DNA from 2 places in the Branchiibius hedensis genome. Region 1 is predicted to be linked to the other one. Evidence: riboswitches for the same ligand, from Rfam matches in the RefSeq annotation. Region 1 holds a riboswitch; the other holds the start of a gene.
What was found. Region 1 has a riboswitch for cobalamin ahead of DR843_RS04490 (prenyltransferase/squalene oxidase repeat-containing protein). Riboswitches for the same ligand answer to the same signal wherever they lie in the genome.

Region 1 (9,065 bases):
ACGACCACCGTCACGCCGCTGGTGGTCGTGGCGCAGGCCGCCGCCCGGCTCGCGGGAGCCTGCCAGACAAGCATCGCCAGTGCCACCACCACGGCGGCAAACACCGCGAGGGACGTCCGCAGAGCGCCCCTCATCGGGTGTGACGGCCACGGCCGCGGCGCGCCACCGACAGGCCACCGGCGCCGACGGCGACAGCGCCCAGCAGCACGATGGCCACACCCTCTGCCCCCGGAGCACCGGTCTCAGGACCGTCGGTGACGACCGGCGGTCCGGTCACTGCGGAGGACGAACTGACCGCTGACGTCGACGACGCTGCCGAGGATGACGGCGGCGGGGTCACCGACGTCGCAGGCGGCGTCGCAGCGCACTCGTCCGCGGGAATCGCGCCCACGGCCAGGTTCGCGTCCAACGTGATGTAGTTCGCACCCGCCATCGCGACCAGCGCTTGCCCGGTGGCGACGTCATCGGACTGGTCCGGCTTGGCCTTGGCACCTTCGGCGATCTTGCTGGCCCGGATCTGCGCGTTGGCGGCGATGGCACCACGCAGTTTCGGCGGGGTACTGCAGGGGTACTGCAGGCTGAACAGGTAGCTGCGGGCCTTGCTCCACCGGGCGGTGTCCCCGGCGACTGAGAAGGCCATTGCCGCGAGCGCCGTCGAGTTCGCCACTCCGGTCTGACCGTTTCCGACCGCACCGCTCGACTTCTGCGCGGCGGCCAGGTAGTTGGTGGCCCGAGTGACCGCGGCGCGATCACTGCCGGCCGCCACCAACGCCTGCACCGCGTATCCGGTGGTGTCCGGGTCGCTGGTGCAGCCCTTCGGATCGTCCAGGGTGAGGTCGAAACCGCCATCGCTGCATTGCTGCTTGAGCAGGTAGGCGACCGTCGTCGGTGCCTTGATACCGACCTTGGACAGCGCCAGGATCCCCAGGGACTGGGTGATGCCGTTGGAGTAGTCGCCGTCGGGATAACTGGACTGGTCGCTGAAGCGGCCGCTCTCGGTCTGCAGGCTCTGCAGCCGGGCGACCAGATCGACGCCACCGAAGTTGCGCACGGAAGGAGTGGGGTCGACCCGGCTGGTGGAGCTGTCGACGGCCAGCAGGAGTTTCGCCGTCGCACCGGCGTACAACTCGGTGCCGCTGCCGATGTAGTTGGCGACGTTCTTCTGCAGGTAGTCCCTGGCCTGTTTGACCGCGATCATGCTCGTGCCGTTGGCGATCATGCCCATCATCGCGTCCGCGGTTCCGCCGAGGTTGTCGTACTGCTGGCCCTGGTAGGGGTCATACAACAGTCGCCCGCCCCCGTCGGCGATGCGCAGCGCCAGGTAGCGAGAGGCCGGGTGGCCCGGTTCGGTACTGTCCGCGGCCGATGCGGGAGGTCCGAACGCCAGCGTGACGGCGAGAACGCCGGCGGGGATCGCGAACATGCCGGCGCGGCGCGCGGCGGTGGTGGGATGCATGAGGCCTTCCTGAAGGTCCTCTGCCTGACCTGATTCTGGGCGGAAAGCCTGGAACTCGGCCCGCAGATCTCGACGGGTGTGAGTTGCTGCGCGATGGCTGGTATCCCGGCTCGTGGTCGTGAGACCACCTACGGTTGCGGACCAGCGCCGGATTCTGACCGGCTTCCCCATCCACCGTGCCTGCTCGGATCACGGACCTGAGCAGGTGGCCAGGGTATCGCAACCGTGCGGGCGATCCTGGCGGCGTCCAATCCGCGCGCTACGCTCGTCCCCGTGACCACGACTCTCGTCCTCGCCGGGGTGCACACCCCTGTGAGCCGGTACGCCGAGTCGCTGCTTCCAGGCGACGGCACCCGAGTGCTCCGCCCGGTCGCCGACGGTGCGGACCCGGCCCTTTCCCCCACGATCAGCACCGTCACGGCACCCGCCCTGGACTCGACTCCGCAGGGCTGGGTGGCCGAGGACTCCACCGACCTGGTGCGCTCGATCCTCTACTCCCGCAACGCCGTCGCGGTCGACAACCTGCCAGCGTGGGTCACCGGCAAGATCACCGCAGCCGGTGCTTGGGAAGCGCCCGAGAAGGCGGCGGCGGTGGTCACCGACGCCAGTCTCGAACTCGCGGCCCTGCTGTCGGCCCTGCCCTACGACGCGGTGGTGATCAGCCGCGAACTCGGCCTGATGGTGGCCGCCGACACACCGATCGATCGCGCGCTGCAGGACGCTCTGGGCCAGGCGAACACCGTGCTGTCCAACCACCTGAGCCGGGCCGTCCTCCTCCTGGGTGGCCGGGCCGTGGATCTGTCGGCCTTTCCCGCGCTGCCGTACTGACGGACGACTGACGGACGCCGAGCGCGTCAGCTCACGTGCGGCGTCACGAACGGCGGCTTGACCACGGTTGCCGGGAGCGCCCGGCCCCGGACGTCGATCGTCACCTCGTCGCCCTCAGCGACGCCGCGATCGAGCAGCGCCAGGGCAATGCCCTGCTTCAGAGTCGGCGACATGGTGCCGGAGGTGACTTCGCCGATCACCTGCCCGTCCGCGCCAAGGACGGCGCAGTGCGCTCGCGGGATCCCGCGGCCGGTGGCCAGCAGTCCCCACGTCAGGCGGTAGTCCTTGCGCGCTTTCTGGGCCTCCAACGCTTCCTTGCCCCAGAAGGTGTCCTTCTTCCAACCGACCGCCCAACCGGCCCGCGCCATGTTGGGGGTGATCTGCATCGACAGGTCGTTGCCGTGCAGCGGATAGCCCATCTCGGTGCGCAGGGTGTCGCGCGCGCCCAGACCAGCCGGCAGGCCGTCGTACGGCGCCATGGCCTCGATCAGGGCATCCCACAGCTTCGGCGCGTCGTCCCACCGGGGCACCAGCTCGTAGCCCTTCTCGCCCGTGTAGCCCGAGCGCAGCACGATGACTTCGCGGCCCTGCCAGTCGGCCCGTTCGAAGGACATGTAATCCAACTCGGTCGGCAGCCCCAGAGCCGCGACCACCTCGGTGCTCCTCGGGCCCTGGACGGCGATCACGCCGTAGTCGGTGTGCAGGTTGGTGATCGAAACACCTTCCGGCGCAGCGGCTTCCAGCAGTCGGACGACCTCGCTCGTATTCGCGGCGTTCGGGACGAGGAAGACGTCGTCCTCGGCCTCGAAGTACTGGATCAGGTCATCGACCACACCGCCGGTGGCCTCATCAAGGCACATCGTGTACTGCGCCTTCGGCGGTGCGACCTTACGCAGATCGTTGGTGAAGGCTGCGTTGACGAACTCGGCAGCCCCCGGTCCGGCGACGCGCGCCTTGCCCAGGTGACTCACGTCGAAGATGCCGACCCGCTCCCGCACCGCTTGGTGCTCACGCAACACTCCCCACCGGGATATTCGATCGGCATCTCCCAGCCACCGAAGTCGGCCATCTTGGCGCCCAGGGCAACGTGGCGGTCATGCAGCGGAGAATGCGCGAGAGTCATGCCCGAACGGTATCGAAGACCGCGGCGTATCTTTACCGGGAGTGCCGCAGACCTGCGCGGTGAACCGATCACCCGACCACGCGAAGGAATCCGCTTCATGACCTCGATCAGTCTGTCCGACCGCATCCCCACCCGACCGGCCGTCGCGACCCTGGTGGCCTTGTCCTACCAGCAGGACAAGGCAGCGGGTGTCGTTCCCGTCGAGTGGCTCTCCCCGGAGGCGCTGAGCTATCTGGACGCGCACCTGACCGCAGTCGGTGCATCGGGTGCCGCCGACGAGATCATCAAGGTGACCGGGGTGCCCGGCACGCAGGCGCTCGTTCTGGTGGTCGGCAGTGGTCTGAGCGCCGTCCCCGGAGACGACGACGCGGAATCCGTCCGTCGCGCGGCGGGCTCGGCTGCGCGGGCACTGGCCGGTACCTCGCACGCGGCGCTGCTCTTCCCCAGCGCTACGCCGGCGTTGCTGGCTGCCACCACCGAAGGCGCGCTCTTCGGCGCGTACTCCTTCACGACGTACAAGAGCAAGGACGCCAAAGCCCCCGTGGGGCGGCTCACGGTCGTCACCGCGGACGCCAAGGGCGCGGCCGCGCGCAAGGTGCTCGCACGAGCGATTGCCGTCGCCGATCAGGTCAGCTGGGCGCGCGACCTGGTCAACACTCCGCCCCTGGACCTCTACCCGGCTTCCTTCGCTGCGGAGGCGCGCAAACACTTCACCGGCAGCAAGGTCGCCGTACGGGTGGCCGATGAGAAGTCGTTGGAGCGCCAGCAGTGCGGCGGTCTGATCGGTGTGGGTCGTGGCTCGGCCCGTCCCCCGCGCCTGGTGACCCTGACCTACAAGCCGGCCCGCGCCAAGGCGCACATCGCGTTGATCGGCAAGGGCATCACCTTCGACTCCGGCGGGCTCTGCCTGAAGCCGGCCGACGGGATGCTCACGATGAAGAGCGACATGGCGGGAGCCGCAGCAGTGGCGGCTGCCACGGGTGCCATCGCTGCCCTCGGCCTGCCGATCGCCGTGACGACCTACCTGTGCCTGGCGGAGAACATGACCGGCGCCGACGCCCAGCGCCCGAGCGACGTGGTCACCATGCCGAACGGCAAGACGGTCGAGATCATCAACACCGACGCCGAGGGCCGCCTGGTGATGGCCGATGGCTTGGCGATCGGCTCGAGCGTCAAGCCCGACCTGATGCTGGATGTCGCCACCCTGACCGGCGCCGCGATGGTGGCGCTCGGTGGTCGCACCACCGCGGTGATCGGCAACACCGACCAGATCGTCGATCAGGTGATCGGCGCCGCCAAGGCGACCGGCGAGGACATGTGGCCGATGCCCCTGCTGCAGGAGCTTCGTCCGTCGTTGGACTCACAGATCGCCGATGTGAAGCACACCGGTGAGCGGTGGGGTGGTGCGATCACGGCCGCGTTGTTCCTGCAGGAGTTCGTCGGCGAGGTCGGCGGAACGCAGATCCCGTGGGCCCACCTGGACATCGCCGGTCCGTCGTTCAACGACAAGGCACCCTACGGCTACACCCCCGCCGGTGGCACCGGCCACGGCGTGCGCACGGTGGTCGCGTTGGCCGAGTCGCTGGCCGACTGATCCAGGGCGCGCAGGCCGGCGAGATCGAAGGTCTCGCCGGCTCGGTGCGCTCGCACCAACGCGACACTCTCGCGCCAGGAGATCTCAACGGCGCCGGCGCCCACGACGCTTTCGCGACGTGGCTCCGGAATGTCGAAGTGTTCGCCGGGTTCGCCGCGGCGCTGCAGCCACCGCTCGTCCAGGCCCAGGCGTGCAGCGAACTGCAACAGCTCAGCGGTGCTGTCCGCGACCAGATGGCACCATCGCGAGCGGAAGCGTCGGTCCGCGCCGCCCACCGTCGCGTCGATGAAGGCGTCGTCGATGTAGACGCTCACGACACCGCTCGGTCAGCCGCCGGACTTACGGCGGAACATCTGCTGCGCCCCGCTGGTCTCGGCGCGATGCGAACCGTGCACCTTGCTGTCCGATCCTCCGGCGCTGACGTCACGCCCACCGTGGGCGTGCTTGCGGTCGAGCGCCTCACGGAACTTGCGTTTGGCTTCGTCGGCCGGCGTGCTCGACGTCTGCTCCGCGTCCTGCGGGTCCTGATCTTCATCGCGTGCCTGAGGGGTCTTGGCCACCTCGATCACCTCCCGGTGGATGGATTCCTTCTGGCCACTCTTGCATGCCCGCCGCTGGGCGGACCAGCCATTTGCGCGCTGCCAGTGACACAATCGCGGTAAGCGGACAGCGACGCGACGAGGCGTGCGGCCCTGCCGGTTGTGACCGTCCTCGTCGTGAGTTGACCACGTCACGGACCCCGCGTGCGCGGGCTGGGAGAGATCGGAGAGACTGGGAAGCATGGCTGAACGCGTGACAATGCCCGCATTGGGAGAGTCGGTCACCGAGGGCACGGTGACCCGTTGGTTGAAGCAGGTGGGCGATCACGTGGCGGTGGACGAGCCGCTGCTGGAAGTCTCCACCGACAAGGTCGACACCGAGATCCCGTCTCCGGTTGAAGGGACCTTGCAACAGATCCTCGTCGAGGAGGACGAGACGGTACCCGTCGGTGCCGACCTCGCGGTCGTCGGCGACGGTGACGCCGCCCCCGCAGATGATGCACCTGCCGAATCTGCCTCGCAGTCAACGGAGTCCGCGCAGGAGCCAGCCGCGGAACCGCAGGCCGAGGCCGAGCCGGTGGCCCCCTCCACGGAGCAGGCCGCACCGGCGCAGGGATCAGAAGGTGGCGAGGTCTCAGGTGGCGAGACCGTCACCATGCCGGCACTGGGTGAGTCCGTGACCGAAGGCACCATCACCCGCTGGTTGAAGGCCGAGGGTGATGACGTGGCGGTGGACGAGCCGCTGCTGGAGGTGTCCACCGACAAGGTCGACACCGAGATCCCCTCTCCGGTGGCGGGCAAGCTGACCAAGATCTTGGTCGGCGAGGACGAGACGGTGCCGGTGGGTGCCGACCTGGCCATCGTCGGCGGCAGCGCTGCGGCGCCCGCCGAGAAGGCACCGACGCAAGCGGCTCCCGCCGAGGCGGCGCCAGCGCAAGAGGCACCCGAACCAGAAGCGGCCAAGGAGCCCGAGGCCGAGCCGGTCAAGGCACCGGAGCCGAAGAAGCCGGAGCCCGCCGCACCGGCCGAGCCGGCGAAGGAACCCGAACCGGTGGGTACGGCGGCCGGGGCCGAACCGCAGAAGGCGGCGACTGACGACGCGGCCAGCTACGTGACGCCGTTGGTGCGCAAGCTGGCTGCCGAGAACGATGTCGACCTGTCGACGATCACCGGCTCAGGTGTCGGTGGCCGGATCCGCAAGCAGGATGTCCTCGCCGCGGCGGAAGCCGCGAAGCAGGCTGCTGCAGCGCCCGCAGAACCCGAGCCGGCTCCCGCAGCGGCACCCGCCGCTGCTCCGGCCGCGTCGGGCACGGTTGCTGCGGTGTCGGCCAAGCGCGGCACCACCGAGAAGATGAGCCGGATGCGCAAGCTCATCGCGACGCGCATGGTGGAGTCCCTGCAGACATCGGCGCAGCTGACCACGGTGGTCGAGGTCGACGTGACCAAGATCGCCCGGCTTCGCGCACGCAGCAAGGCCGAGTTCGAGCGCCGCGAGGGGATCAAGCTCAGCTTCCTGCCGTTCTTCGCGCTGGCGACGGTGGAGGCGCTGAAGGCCTACCCGGTCGTGAACGCCAGCGTCGAGGACGACTCGATCGTCTACCACGGCAGCGAGAACCTGGGGATCGCGGTCGACACCCCCAAGGGCTTGTTCGTGCCGGTCATCCAGAACGCCGGGGACCTCAACATCGCCGGCCTGGCTCGCCGGATCGCCGACCTCGCCAGCCGCACCCGGGACAACAAGGTGACCCCCGATGAATTGGGTGGTGGCACCTTCACGCTGACCAACACCGGCAGCCGGGGCGCATTGTTCGACACGCCGATCATCAACCAGCCGCAGGTCGCCATCCTGGGCACCGGCGCCGTGGTCAAGCGTCCGGTCGTGGAGAGCGACGCCGACGGTGGCGAGACCATCGCCATCCGGTCGATGGTCTACCTGGCCCTGTCGTACGACCACCGGATCGTGGACGGAGCGGACGCTGCCCGCTTCCTGACCACCATCAAGGCCCGCCTCGAGGAGGGTGCCTTCGAGGTCTGAGCCGCTTAGGTTGAACGCATGCCACAGCGCGTTGCCGTCACCGGATCCTCCGGACTGATCGGCAGCGCGCTGTGTCATGCGTTGCGCGACCGGGGCGATGAGGTCATCCGGCTGGTACGTCGACCGGGCCGGGAAGCCGACGAAGTCACCTGGGACCCCGGTGCCGGTGAGATCGATCTGCAAGCGCTGCAGGGTGTTTCAGCCGTCGTAAACCTCGCGGGAGCCGGGATCGGTGATCAGCGGTGGACCCCCGAGTACAAGCAGCTCATCCGCTCTTCTCGGGTCGATGCCACGACCACGATCGCGACGGCCGTCGCCGCACTCGACGGGCACGTGCGCTTTCTGTCCGGATCGGCGAGTGGCTTCTACGGTGACCGTGGCGAGCAGCGACTGACCGAGCGCAGTGACTCCGGCGAAGGGTTCCTGGCTGGTGTGGTCCGCGACTGGGAACACGCAGCGGATCCCGCGGTGCAGGCCGGTGCTCCCACCGCGTATCTGCGGACCGGAATCGTGCTGGCGCCGGACGGAGGTGCGGCCAGTCGGATGCTGCCGCTGGCCAAATGGGGGCTGGGCGGTCCGTTGGGCTCAGGACGCCAGTGGTTCCCGTGGATCGCCCTCCCCGATCACGTGTCCGCAATGCTGTTCCTGCTGGACAACCCGCAGATCACCGGGCCGGTCAATCTGGTCGGGCCCACACCGGCCCGGCAGAAAGAACTGGCCAAAGCCCTCGGCGCCGCGTACCACCGTCCAGCCGTCCTGCCGGCGCCATCGTTCGCCCTGCACGCCGTGCTCGGCGAGTTCGCCAGCGACGTCCTCACCAGCGCCAAGATCGCTCCCGAAGTGCTGCAGGACAACGGGTTCCAGTGGGTGTCGGACACAGTTGATACGGTCGCCGAATGGTTGGCCCGTACCGCGTGACCTCGCACCCCGCCGTACTGCTAGATTGCTAGCATGTCGGCGTTGCCTGAGGTGATGATCCGCGCCCGCGGACTGCACAAATCGTTCGGCGGCTTCGAGGCCGTGCGCGGTATCGACGTGGCGGTCGACCGCGGAGAGTCCTTCGGTTTCCTCGGGCCGAACGGCGCGGGCAAGTCCTCCACGATGCGGATGATCGCCGCCGTCTCTCCCGTGACCAGCGGCGAGCTGCGGATTCTGGGCATGGATCCGGCTACCCACGGTTCGCAGATCCGAGCCCGGATCGGCGTCTGTCCGCAGGACGACACCCTGGACAACGAACTCACCGTCCGGGAGAACCTCATCGTGTACGGCCGCTACTTCGGGATCGGACGCAAACAGGTTCGCGCCAAGGCCGACGAACTCCTGGACTTCGCGCAGTTGACCGAGAAGGCCGACGCCAAAGTCGACGACCTGTCCGGCGGGATGAAGCGCCGACTGACGATTGCCCGGTCGCTGGTCAACGACCCCGAACTCCTGCTCCTGGACGAACCCACCACCGGTCTGGACCCGCAGGCCCGACATGTCCTGTGGGA
Region 2 (9,065 bases), 410 kb from region 1:
CATGCCCGCCTCGGCCAATTCGCGCATCACGTCCAGCACTTCGCCGACCAATTCGGGGTCCAGTGCGGAGGTGGGTTCGTCGAAGAGCATCAGCTTCGGTTTCATCGCCAGGGCGCGGGCGATCGCGACGCGCTGCTGCTGACCACCGGACAACTGCGCCGGGTAGTGGTCGGCGCGTTCGGCCAGGCCGACCCGGTCCAGCAGCTCGCGGGCTTCCTTCAGGGCTTCGGCCTTGGAGCGCTTCTGCACCTGGATCGGGCCCTCGGCGACGTTCTGCAACGCCGTCTTGTGCGGGAACAGGTTGAAGCGCTGGAAGACCATGCCGATCTCGCCGCGTTGCTGGGCAATTCGCTTGTCGCTCAGGCGGTACAGCGTGCCGTCGCGATCGTCGTACCCCATGAGTTCGCCATCGACCCAGATACGGCCACCGTTGATGGTCTCCAACTGGTTGATGCAGCGCAGGAAGGTCGTTTTGCCGGAACCGGACGGGCCGAGCAGGCAGACCACTTCACCGGAGTGGACGTCGATGTCGATGCCCTTGAGCACCTGGGTGCTGTGGAAGGACTTGGTCACGTTGAGGGCGTGGACCAGGGGCTTACCGGGGGTTGTCGTGCTCATCAGTGGTCACCTCCGATGAAGTTGAGGCGAAGCCGACTCTTCTTGGCGCCCGCTGCCGGGCCGGTGCCGAAACCGCGGCCGAAGTAGCGCTCCAGGTAGGACTGGCCGACCATCAGGATGGAACAGATGATCAGGTACCAGATCACACCGGCGACGAACGCGGGGACGATGCGGTAGGTCTGGTTCGCGACCTGTTCGACCTGGAACCACAACTCCATGGTCACCGGAACCGCGGACAGCAGCGAGGTGTCCTTGACCATGGCGATGGTCTCGTTGCCGGTCGGCGGCACGATGACCCGCATCGCCTGCGGCAGGATGATCCGGCGCATCGCTTTACCGCTGCTCATACCGAGGGCCTTCGCTGCTTCGGCCTGGCCGGGGTCGACCGATTGGATTCCAGCCCGGGCGATTTCGGCCATGTAGGCCGCCTCGGACAGGCCCAGGCCGATGATGCCCACGATGATCCCGTTGGACAGTTTGCTGACGTTGATGGTGCCGATCATCAGCGCGTTGTCCAGGCCGAGGATCTGCTGGGCGAAGGGAAAACCGATGTCCAACTTCGGGTAGAGCACCGCAACACCGGCGCCGAGCATGACCAACAGCACCAGTCGGGGAATCGCCCGGAAGAACCAGGTGTAGACGAACGCAACGCCGCGCAGCACCGGGTTCTCCGACAGGCGCATGATCGCCAGGATCACGCCGCCGATGATGCCGATGATCATGGCGCCGATGGTGCCGACGATGGTGCCCTGGACCAGACCCTGCAGGACCGGCTTGTAGTTCATCACCGTGCCGACGAAGCCCCAATCCCATCGGGGGTTGGTGACGAAGGAGGAGATCATCATCGCCACGAGGACGGCGATGATCGCCAGTGCTACCCAGCGCCAGGGATGCCGGACCGGCCGGGCGTTGATTTCGCCCGGCCGGTCCGTCGTCGTCCGTGGATCAACCGACACTGGGGTTGACCTCGAAGGTCGTGATCGCACCCGACTCCTGGCCCCACTTGGCCAGGATCTGCTTGTAGCTGCCGTCCTTCTCCATTGCGGTGAAGGCAGCCGCGATGGCCTTGGCGAAGTCGGTCTGGTCCTTGGCGACCACGATGCCGTAGGGGGCCGAGTCGTAGATCTTGCCAACGGCCTCGAGCTTGTCACCGGTCTGCTTCACCGCGTAGAGCGCGACGGGGGAGTCGGCGACCATCGCCTGAACCTTGCCGCTGATCAGGTCCGCGGTGACCTTCGACTGGTCCTGCTCGACGACCTGGGTGATGGCTTCCTTGCCGGATTCGGTGCACTTCTTGCTGCGCGCCGTCAGGTCATCGACCTGCACGGTGCCCTTCTGCACACCGACGGTGAGGCCGCACGCGTTGTCCGGATCCACCTTGTTGGGGTTGCCCTTGGCGGTGACCCACTGGCTGCCGGCGGAGAAGTAGCTGATCATGTTGACCTGCTTCATCCGGTCGGCGTTGATGGTGAAGGAGGACGCGGCGGCGTCGTACTTGCCGGAGGTCACGCCGAGGATCAAGGTGTCGAAGTTGGCGTTCTGCCAGGTGCCCTTCAGGCCCAACTTGGCCAGGGCGGCGTTGAACAGGTCGACGTCCATACCGACGACGGTCGTGCCGCCCTCGAGGTATTCGTTGGGCGCGTAACTGGCGTCGGACCCGATGGTCAGCGTGCCCTTGGCCTTGATGTCCGCAGGAACCATCGCGGCAAGGCTGGAGTCCGCACCGCCGGTGGTCACGCTGCCGGTGGGCGAGGCCGAGCCGGTGCTGCCCGTGTTGAGGCTGTCAGACCCACATGCGGACAGTGCGGTCATGAGCGCGACCGCCGTGATGGCGCCCAGACCCGAGGCTTTGGTGATGCTGCGCATTGCTGCTCCTTGAAAATCGGCACATCGACCGTGACGGTCGTTCCCTGATCCTGGCATCCTGCGGTGCCGGGGGAGGGTCGCCGCGCGGGTTTGTGACCTGCCCGTAACACCTTCCCGGCGAGCTTTCACCCCAATCCCAGCCCCCTCCCGACGATTTTGAGGATTCCGACGTTTCTGAGGACGCCGCTGCTCTGTGCGTCCTCAGAAAGCTCGCCATCCTCAAAATTGGCCCGGTCTCAGGCGGCGAGGTGTACCCCTTGGGCCACGGCCTGCATGATGCGGTGCTGCACTTCCGGCCAGTGATTGACGACCTGGTCATAGCTGACGCGAATCACGACGTACCCCATGGTGATCAGCAGCGCATCGTGCGCAATGTCCTTGTCGCGCTGTGGTCCCACGTGATGCCCGCCGTCGATCTGGACGACGAGGCGGTCGCCGATCAGCAGATCCACCGGACGTCCTGCGATGACTATCTGCTGCAGGATCCGCACATCCAGGAATCTCAACCGGGTCATCGCGATCGACTCCAGGCCGGAGTCCGACCACGGCGCCGCTGTTGCAAGCACGGCGCGAGCGCGCCGACTCAACGGCAGCCGCCCCATCGACTCAGCGGTGACGAGGGCCTTGTTCATCGCCGACTCCCAGATTACGACTGCGCGCTCATGGGGTTGGCAGTCGGCAACGAGTAGCAGGCAGTTTTCCAGTGAGTCCGCAGCGACGTCGGGATGTCGCGGAATTGCTGGCTCGGCCCAGTGGACGACGCAACCTGTGGACTTGATGCCACCGGCGTGCTTCCTCGCCGCGATGTGAATCTGACCGTCGTCGATTGCCCACAAGCCCCGTCGAATCGCCTCGCTCAGGCAGGTCAACACGCCGCGGGCGCGGACCGCTCGGATGACGGCCGGGTCGACGTCACGCGTTGCGACCCAACCTTTGCGCACACGGTAGATCTGTCGCGTCGCGAGGGCCTGTCGGATCGCGTGATCACTGAATCCGGCCGCCCGTAATGCGCGGGTGGGGACGATGCCGCCGGCGCGTCGCGTTACTTCAACGATGGTCATCCGGACACGGTTGCGGAATGTGCTGGTTGACGCGCGGCCGCCGAAGCAGATGTGTGGATAACCGCTCGACGATTCTGAGGACAGTGAGGTTCCTGAGGACTTCTGGGCGCGCAGCATCCTCAGCAACGTCTAAATCCTCAAAATCGGTGAGGGGAAGGTGGCGGGGCAGAGTGGCAGGGCGGCCGGGCGCTGACCTGCGGAAATGACATTCATGTGATTCGACACGCCGGAACACAGCATCTAGGGGTTGTCAGCGAAGCAACCCCTAGATAGTGTGGCGCACGCAGTGGTCCTCCCTGGCGAACACCGGGGAGGGGCAAGAGGGAAGCCGGTGAGATTCCGGCACTGCCCCGCAGCGGTAAGTGAGGACGAAAGCCGTCATCAGCACTGGGTGAGCCACCTGGGAAGCGACGGCCGGTAGGCGCGGTGAGAGCCGCACAGTCACGAGTCCGAAGACCTGCCATTGCCCCTGCCGCAGCCTGCGGCGGGGTGCTTGCGGCTTTCGTGGGACGAGCCGGGCAGGTACGTCGATCGCTGCGCGCTACCTCCCCCTTCCCCGCCCGTGAGCGGACTTCGAGGGAAGGAACGCAGCAGTGACACTTCACGTGACCAAACGCGACGGCACTCGTGAGCCGTACGACGCCGATCGCATCAACCGGGCCATCGAGCGGGCGGCCGCCGGTCTGCCGGACGCGATGGCCAAGACCATGCAGATCGCCTCGGAGCTGGCGATCACGCTCTTCGACGGGATCACCACCCAACAACTCGACGAGGCCGCGATCAACGTCGCGGTGCAGAACGTCAAGGACGACCCGGACTTCGACGTCATCGCCAGCCGGTTGCTGCTGAAAACCATCTACAAGAAGGTCCTCGGCGACTTCGAGACGACGACCGAGTTGGCGCTGCTGCACCAGGCCCGCTTCCCCGGGTACATCCGCGAAGGCGTCGAGGACGGACTCTTCGACAAGCGCCTTGCGAGCACCTATGACCTCGAAGACCTCGCGGCAGCCCTCGATCCGCAACTCGACGAAGGTCTGCGCTACATCGGCATCGTCACCCTGCGCAATCGCTACATGGCCACCGACGCACGCCGGAACCCGATCGAGGTGCCCGCCTACTTCTGGATGCGGGTCGCGATGGGTCTGTCGGTGGGCGAGACCGAGCCCACCAAAGCCGCGATCGGCTTCTACCGCAAGATGGCCTCGCTGGACTACCTCGCGGCCGGCTCGACGCTGGTCAACGCCGGCACGCAGACCCCGCAGCTGTCCAACTGCTTCGTGATGCAGATGGATGACGACATCGAGCACATCGCCACCTCAATGCGCGACGTCATGTGGTTGACCAAAGGCACTGGTGGCATTGGCCTTTCGGTCACCAAGCTACGCAGCGAGGGCAGCCCGATCCGGTCCAACAACACCGCATCGACCGGGCCGATCCCGTTCATGCACACCATCGACTCGATCCTGCGTGCGGTGTCCCGGGGTGGCAAGAAGTTCGGTGCGCTGTGCTTCTACATGGAGAACTGGCACCTGGACTTCCCGCAGTTCCTCGACCTGCGGCAGAACGCCGGCGACCCGTACCGTCGCACCCGCACGGCCAACACAGCCGTGTGGATCAGCGACGAGTTCATGAAGCGGGTTGTCGCCGATGACGATTGGTACCTCTTCGACCCGCTGGAAACCCCCGACCTGGTCGAGTTGGTCGGCGATGACTTCTCCCGGCGGTACGCCGAGTACGTGGCCCTCGCCGAGCGCGGCGGTCTGCGGTCGTATCGGAAGGTGCGGGCCAGGGAGCAGTGGAAGGCCATCCTGGTTTCCCTGCAGACGACCTCGCACCCGTGGCTGACCTGGAAGGACACCATCAACCAGCGGGCGCTCAACGACAACACCGGCACCATCCACCTGAGCAACCTGTGCACCGAAATCACCTTGCCGCAGGACCGCGACAACGTCTCGGTGTGCAACCTTGCCTCGATCAACCTGTCACGGCACCTGGTTGACGGCCAATGGGATTGGGACCGCCTGGCCGAGTCCACGCGCCTGGCGGTGCGGCAGCTGGACAACCTCATCGACATCACCAAGTCGTCGGTCCACCAGTCCGAGCACTCCAACAGTAAGAACCGCGCGATCGGTCTGGGTCTGATGGGCTTCACCGATGTCGTCGAGCGGCTGGGCCTGTCTTACGCCAGTCCGGAGGCTGCTGACCTCATCGACCAAGTGACCGAGTTCATCTCCTGGCACGCCATCGACACGTCGTGTGATCTGGCTGCCGAGCGGGGTGCCTACGCCAACTTCGAGGGATCCGGCTGGTCCAAGGGGCTGGTCCCGTACGACACCCTCGACGTGCTCGAGCGGCGCCGCGGCGTCGAGGTCGAAGTCGACCGTACGGCGCGCCTGGACTGGGACGCGCTGCGCACCAAAGTGAAGGGTGGCATCCGCAACGCGACCCTGATGGCCATCGCACCCACCGCGTCCATCGGGTTGGTCGCCGGGACCACCCCGGGGCTGGATCCGCAGTTCTCCCAACTGTTTTCGCGCGCGACCTCGGCCGGGAAGTTTCTCGAAGTCAACCGCAACCTCGTGGCTGCCCTGCAGGAGCGCGGACTGTGGGAGCAGGTGCGGGAGGAGTTGCTCCGGGCGCAAGGCGACTTGTCAGCGGTGCCCGGCATCCCCGAGGACCTGCTGGAGACCTACCAGACGTCGTTCCAACTGCCGCCGGACGCCTATCTGGTCATTGCCTCCAGGGCGCAGAAGTGGATCGACCAGGCGATCAGTCGCAACATCTACCTGGAGTCCCGGGACGTGGGTGCGATGGCCGACCTCTACATCGATGCGTGGCGCAAGGGTGTGAAGACGACCTACTACCTGCACATGAAGCCGCGGCACACCGCTGAGCAATCGACCGTGAAGGTCAACAAGGCGCAGGCCAGTGGCCGCAGTGGCGGCGGGTTCGGCTTCGCCAAGAAGACCGCTCCCGAGAAGGCACCCGTCCCGTCACCGCGGGAGGTGACGATCGAGGAGAAGCCAGCGATCGACGTACCGGAAATCATCGAAGGTCTGGTCTGCCCGACCGACCCCCAGGAACTCTTGAACTGTGAGGCATGCCAATGACGATTCTCGGCACCGGTATCCAGGATGGTCTGCTACTCAAGCCGATTCGCTACCAGTGGGCCTACGACCTCTATAACCAGGCAGTGGCCAACACGTGGTTCCCGCATGAGGTGCAACTGGGGGAGGACCTGGCCGACTTCGAGCGGATGACCGCCGAGGAGCGGCACGCGGTCACCTTCCTGATGAGCTACTTCAATCCCAACGAGTTGCTGGTCAACAAGGCGTTGGCCTTCGGGGTCTACCCCTACATCAACGCGCCGGAGGGGCACCTCTACCTGGCCAAGCAGATGTGGGAGGAGGCCAACCACTGCATGGCGTTCGAGTACGTGCTGGAGACCTTCCCGATCGACCGCGACGAGGCCTACAGCGCGCATGTCGACATCCCTTCGATGGCCGCCAAGGAAGCCTTCGAGGTGAAGTTCATCGAGCGGATGGCGAGCACCCAGCTGGACATCACCACCACCGAGGGCAAGCGGGACTTCGTGCGCAATCTGGTGGCGTACAACGTTGTGCTGGAGGGGATTTGGTTCTACAGCGGCTTCATGGTGGCGCTGAGCTTCCGGCAGCGAAACCTCCTGCGCAACTTCGGCTCCCTCATCGACTGGATCGTGCGGGACGAGTCGTTGCACCTCAAGTTCGGGATCAACCTGATCCTGACGGTGCTGGAGGAGAATCCCGACCTGCAGACGCAGGAGTTCGCCGACGAGATCCGGGCGATGATCCTGGATGCGGTGGAGATGGAGTCGGCCTACAACCGGGATTTGTTGCCGCGCGGCATCCTCGGTCTGAACGCGGACTACATCAACACCTACGTGCAGTACCTGGCGGACCGCCGGTTGGAGGAGTTGGGCTTCGAACCCCATTGGGGCGTCAGCAATCCCGCCAAGTGGATGGCGACCGCGAACGACACCCTGCAGTTGGTCAACTTCTTCGAGTCGATCAACACCAGCTACGAGGTGGACGCTAAGGCCGGCTCATGAGTGTGCTGCCCCTGCGCCTCGTGCGCAGGGGCAGCCTCACCCTCGGCCCGGCGTTCGTCGCCGCCATTGCGTACGTCGACCCGGGCAACATCGCGGCCAACACCTCTGCGGGGGCTCGGTTCGGATATGCCCTGCTGTGGGTCGTCGTCCTGGCGAGCGCAGTGGCCGCGCCGATGCAGTACCTGTCGGCGAAGTTGGGTGGCGCGACCGGCCGATCGCTGCCGGAGTTGATGCGCGAACGCCTCGGTGCCAGAGCACGGCTGGCCTACTGGGCTCAAGCCGAAATCGTCGCGGTGGCAACGGATCTGGCGGAGGTCATCGGTGCGGCCGTGGCCTTGCACCTGTTGTTCGGGCTGCCGATGTTGCCGGCGGCGCTGGCGGCCGGCGCGCTAGGACTCCTGATCCTGCTCTGCCGCGACCGGCTCGGGGCACGGGCGCTGGAAGCTCTGGCCGCAGGGTCGTTGGTGCTCATCGGTGCCGCATTCCTGCTCGGCACGGCGATCGCACCGCCGGCGATGGCGGACGCTGCTGCCGGGTTCATCCCCACGCTGGGATCCGGGCAGCAGGTGATGGTTGCCGCGGCCATCGTCGGAGCCACGATCATGCCGCATGCGATCTATCTTCATTCGGGCTTGAGTGCTGAATGCCCCCAGCCGACAGCGGAATTGAAGAGGCAGGTGGGACGGGCGATGGTCCTCGCCGGTACGGTGAATGTCGCAATGCTGCTCTTCGGTGCCGGCGCCTTGCAGGGTCAGACGGACGACGACTTCGCCGCTGTCGCCGGGGCGATCACCGCCCGGTTGGGGCAGGGTGCCACGACCGCGTTCCTCGTCGCACTGCTGCTGTCCGGGCTGACCTCCACCGCCGTGGGCACGGCGGCGGGGGAGACGATCATGGCGGGGTTGCTCCATCGCCGCATCTCGCCGTACCTGCGACGGATCCTGACCCTCCTGCCCGCCCTCGTGCTGATCGCCCTCCACATCCCGCCGGTGACCGGCCTGCTGGCCTCGCAGATGGTCCTGTCACTGGGCATCCTGGCTGCCCTGGTGCCGTTGGTGCGGCTGACCTGCGACCGGCAGCTGATGGGGGAGCGAGTCAACGATCGCGTCATGAGGGTCTGCGCGTGGGCGATCGTGGCGGCCATCGGGGTGCTCAACGTTGCCCTGGTGCTGGTCACCCTGACCGGTCTGTGACCCGACCCGCTGTGTGCTGACCGCGGCGCTCGACGTACCTCCGCAGCAGGAACCACTGAATGGCTACGCCCGTGGCCTCCGCGGCGATCTCTGCGATCACCGCACCGGAGGGGCCGTGCCAGCGGGCCATAGGCCCGACGGCGCCCAGGGCGATGACAGCGGCCGGGATCGTCGCAGCCGTGATCAGATTCGCCTGGCCCGTCGCCACCATGGCAAGACCAAGACCCATCGTGGTGC

Region 2: another riboswitch for cobalamin. It lies ahead of DR843_RS02565 (ribonucleoside-diphosphate reductase subunit alpha); the one in region 1 lies ahead of DR843_RS04490 (prenyltransferase/squalene oxidase repeat-containing protein).

What each region holds. Positions count from the first base shown of each region.
Region 1 covers NZ_UESZ01000001.1:901,786-910,850, reverse strand. The annotation lists gene DR843_RS04490 (prenyltransferase/squalene oxidase repeat-containing protein) at 131-1,456, opposite strand; cobalamin riboswitch at 1,535-1,672, opposite strand; gene DR843_RS04485 (bifunctional adenosylcobinamide kinase/adenosylcobinamide-phosphate guanylyltransferase) at 1,730-2,284, shown strand; partial or broken gene gcvT (glycine cleavage system aminomethyltransferase GcvT) at 2,311-3,407, opposite strand; gene DR843_RS04475 (leucyl aminopeptidase) at 3,505-5,001, shown strand; gene DR843_RS04470 (DUF4031 domain-containing protein) at 4,929-5,315, opposite strand; gene DR843_RS20500 (DUF5302 domain-containing protein) at 5,328-5,561, opposite strand; gene sucB (2-oxoglutarate dehydrogenase, E2 component, dihydrolipoamide succinyltransferase) at 5,782-7,575, shown strand; gene DR843_RS04455 (TIGR01777 family oxidoreductase) at 7,594-8,493, shown strand; gene DR843_RS04450 (ABC transporter ATP-binding protein) at 8,527-9,065, shown strand, end outside.
Region 2 covers NZ_UESZ01000001.1:493,535-502,599, forward strand. The annotation lists gene DR843_RS02545 (amino acid ABC transporter ATP-binding protein) at 1-618, opposite strand, end outside; gene DR843_RS02550 (amino acid ABC transporter permease) at 618-1,574, opposite strand; gene DR843_RS02555 (ABC transporter substrate-binding protein) at 1,564-2,484, opposite strand; gene DR843_RS02560 (endonuclease domain-containing protein) at 2,721-3,545, opposite strand; cobalamin riboswitch at 3,816-4,024, shown strand; gene DR843_RS02565 (ribonucleoside-diphosphate reductase subunit alpha) at 4,139-6,655, shown strand; gene DR843_RS02570 (ribonucleotide-diphosphate reductase subunit beta) at 6,652-7,635, shown strand; gene DR843_RS02575 (Nramp family divalent metal transporter) at 7,632-8,828, shown strand; gene DR843_RS02580 (polysaccharide biosynthesis protein) at 8,809-9,065, opposite strand, start outside.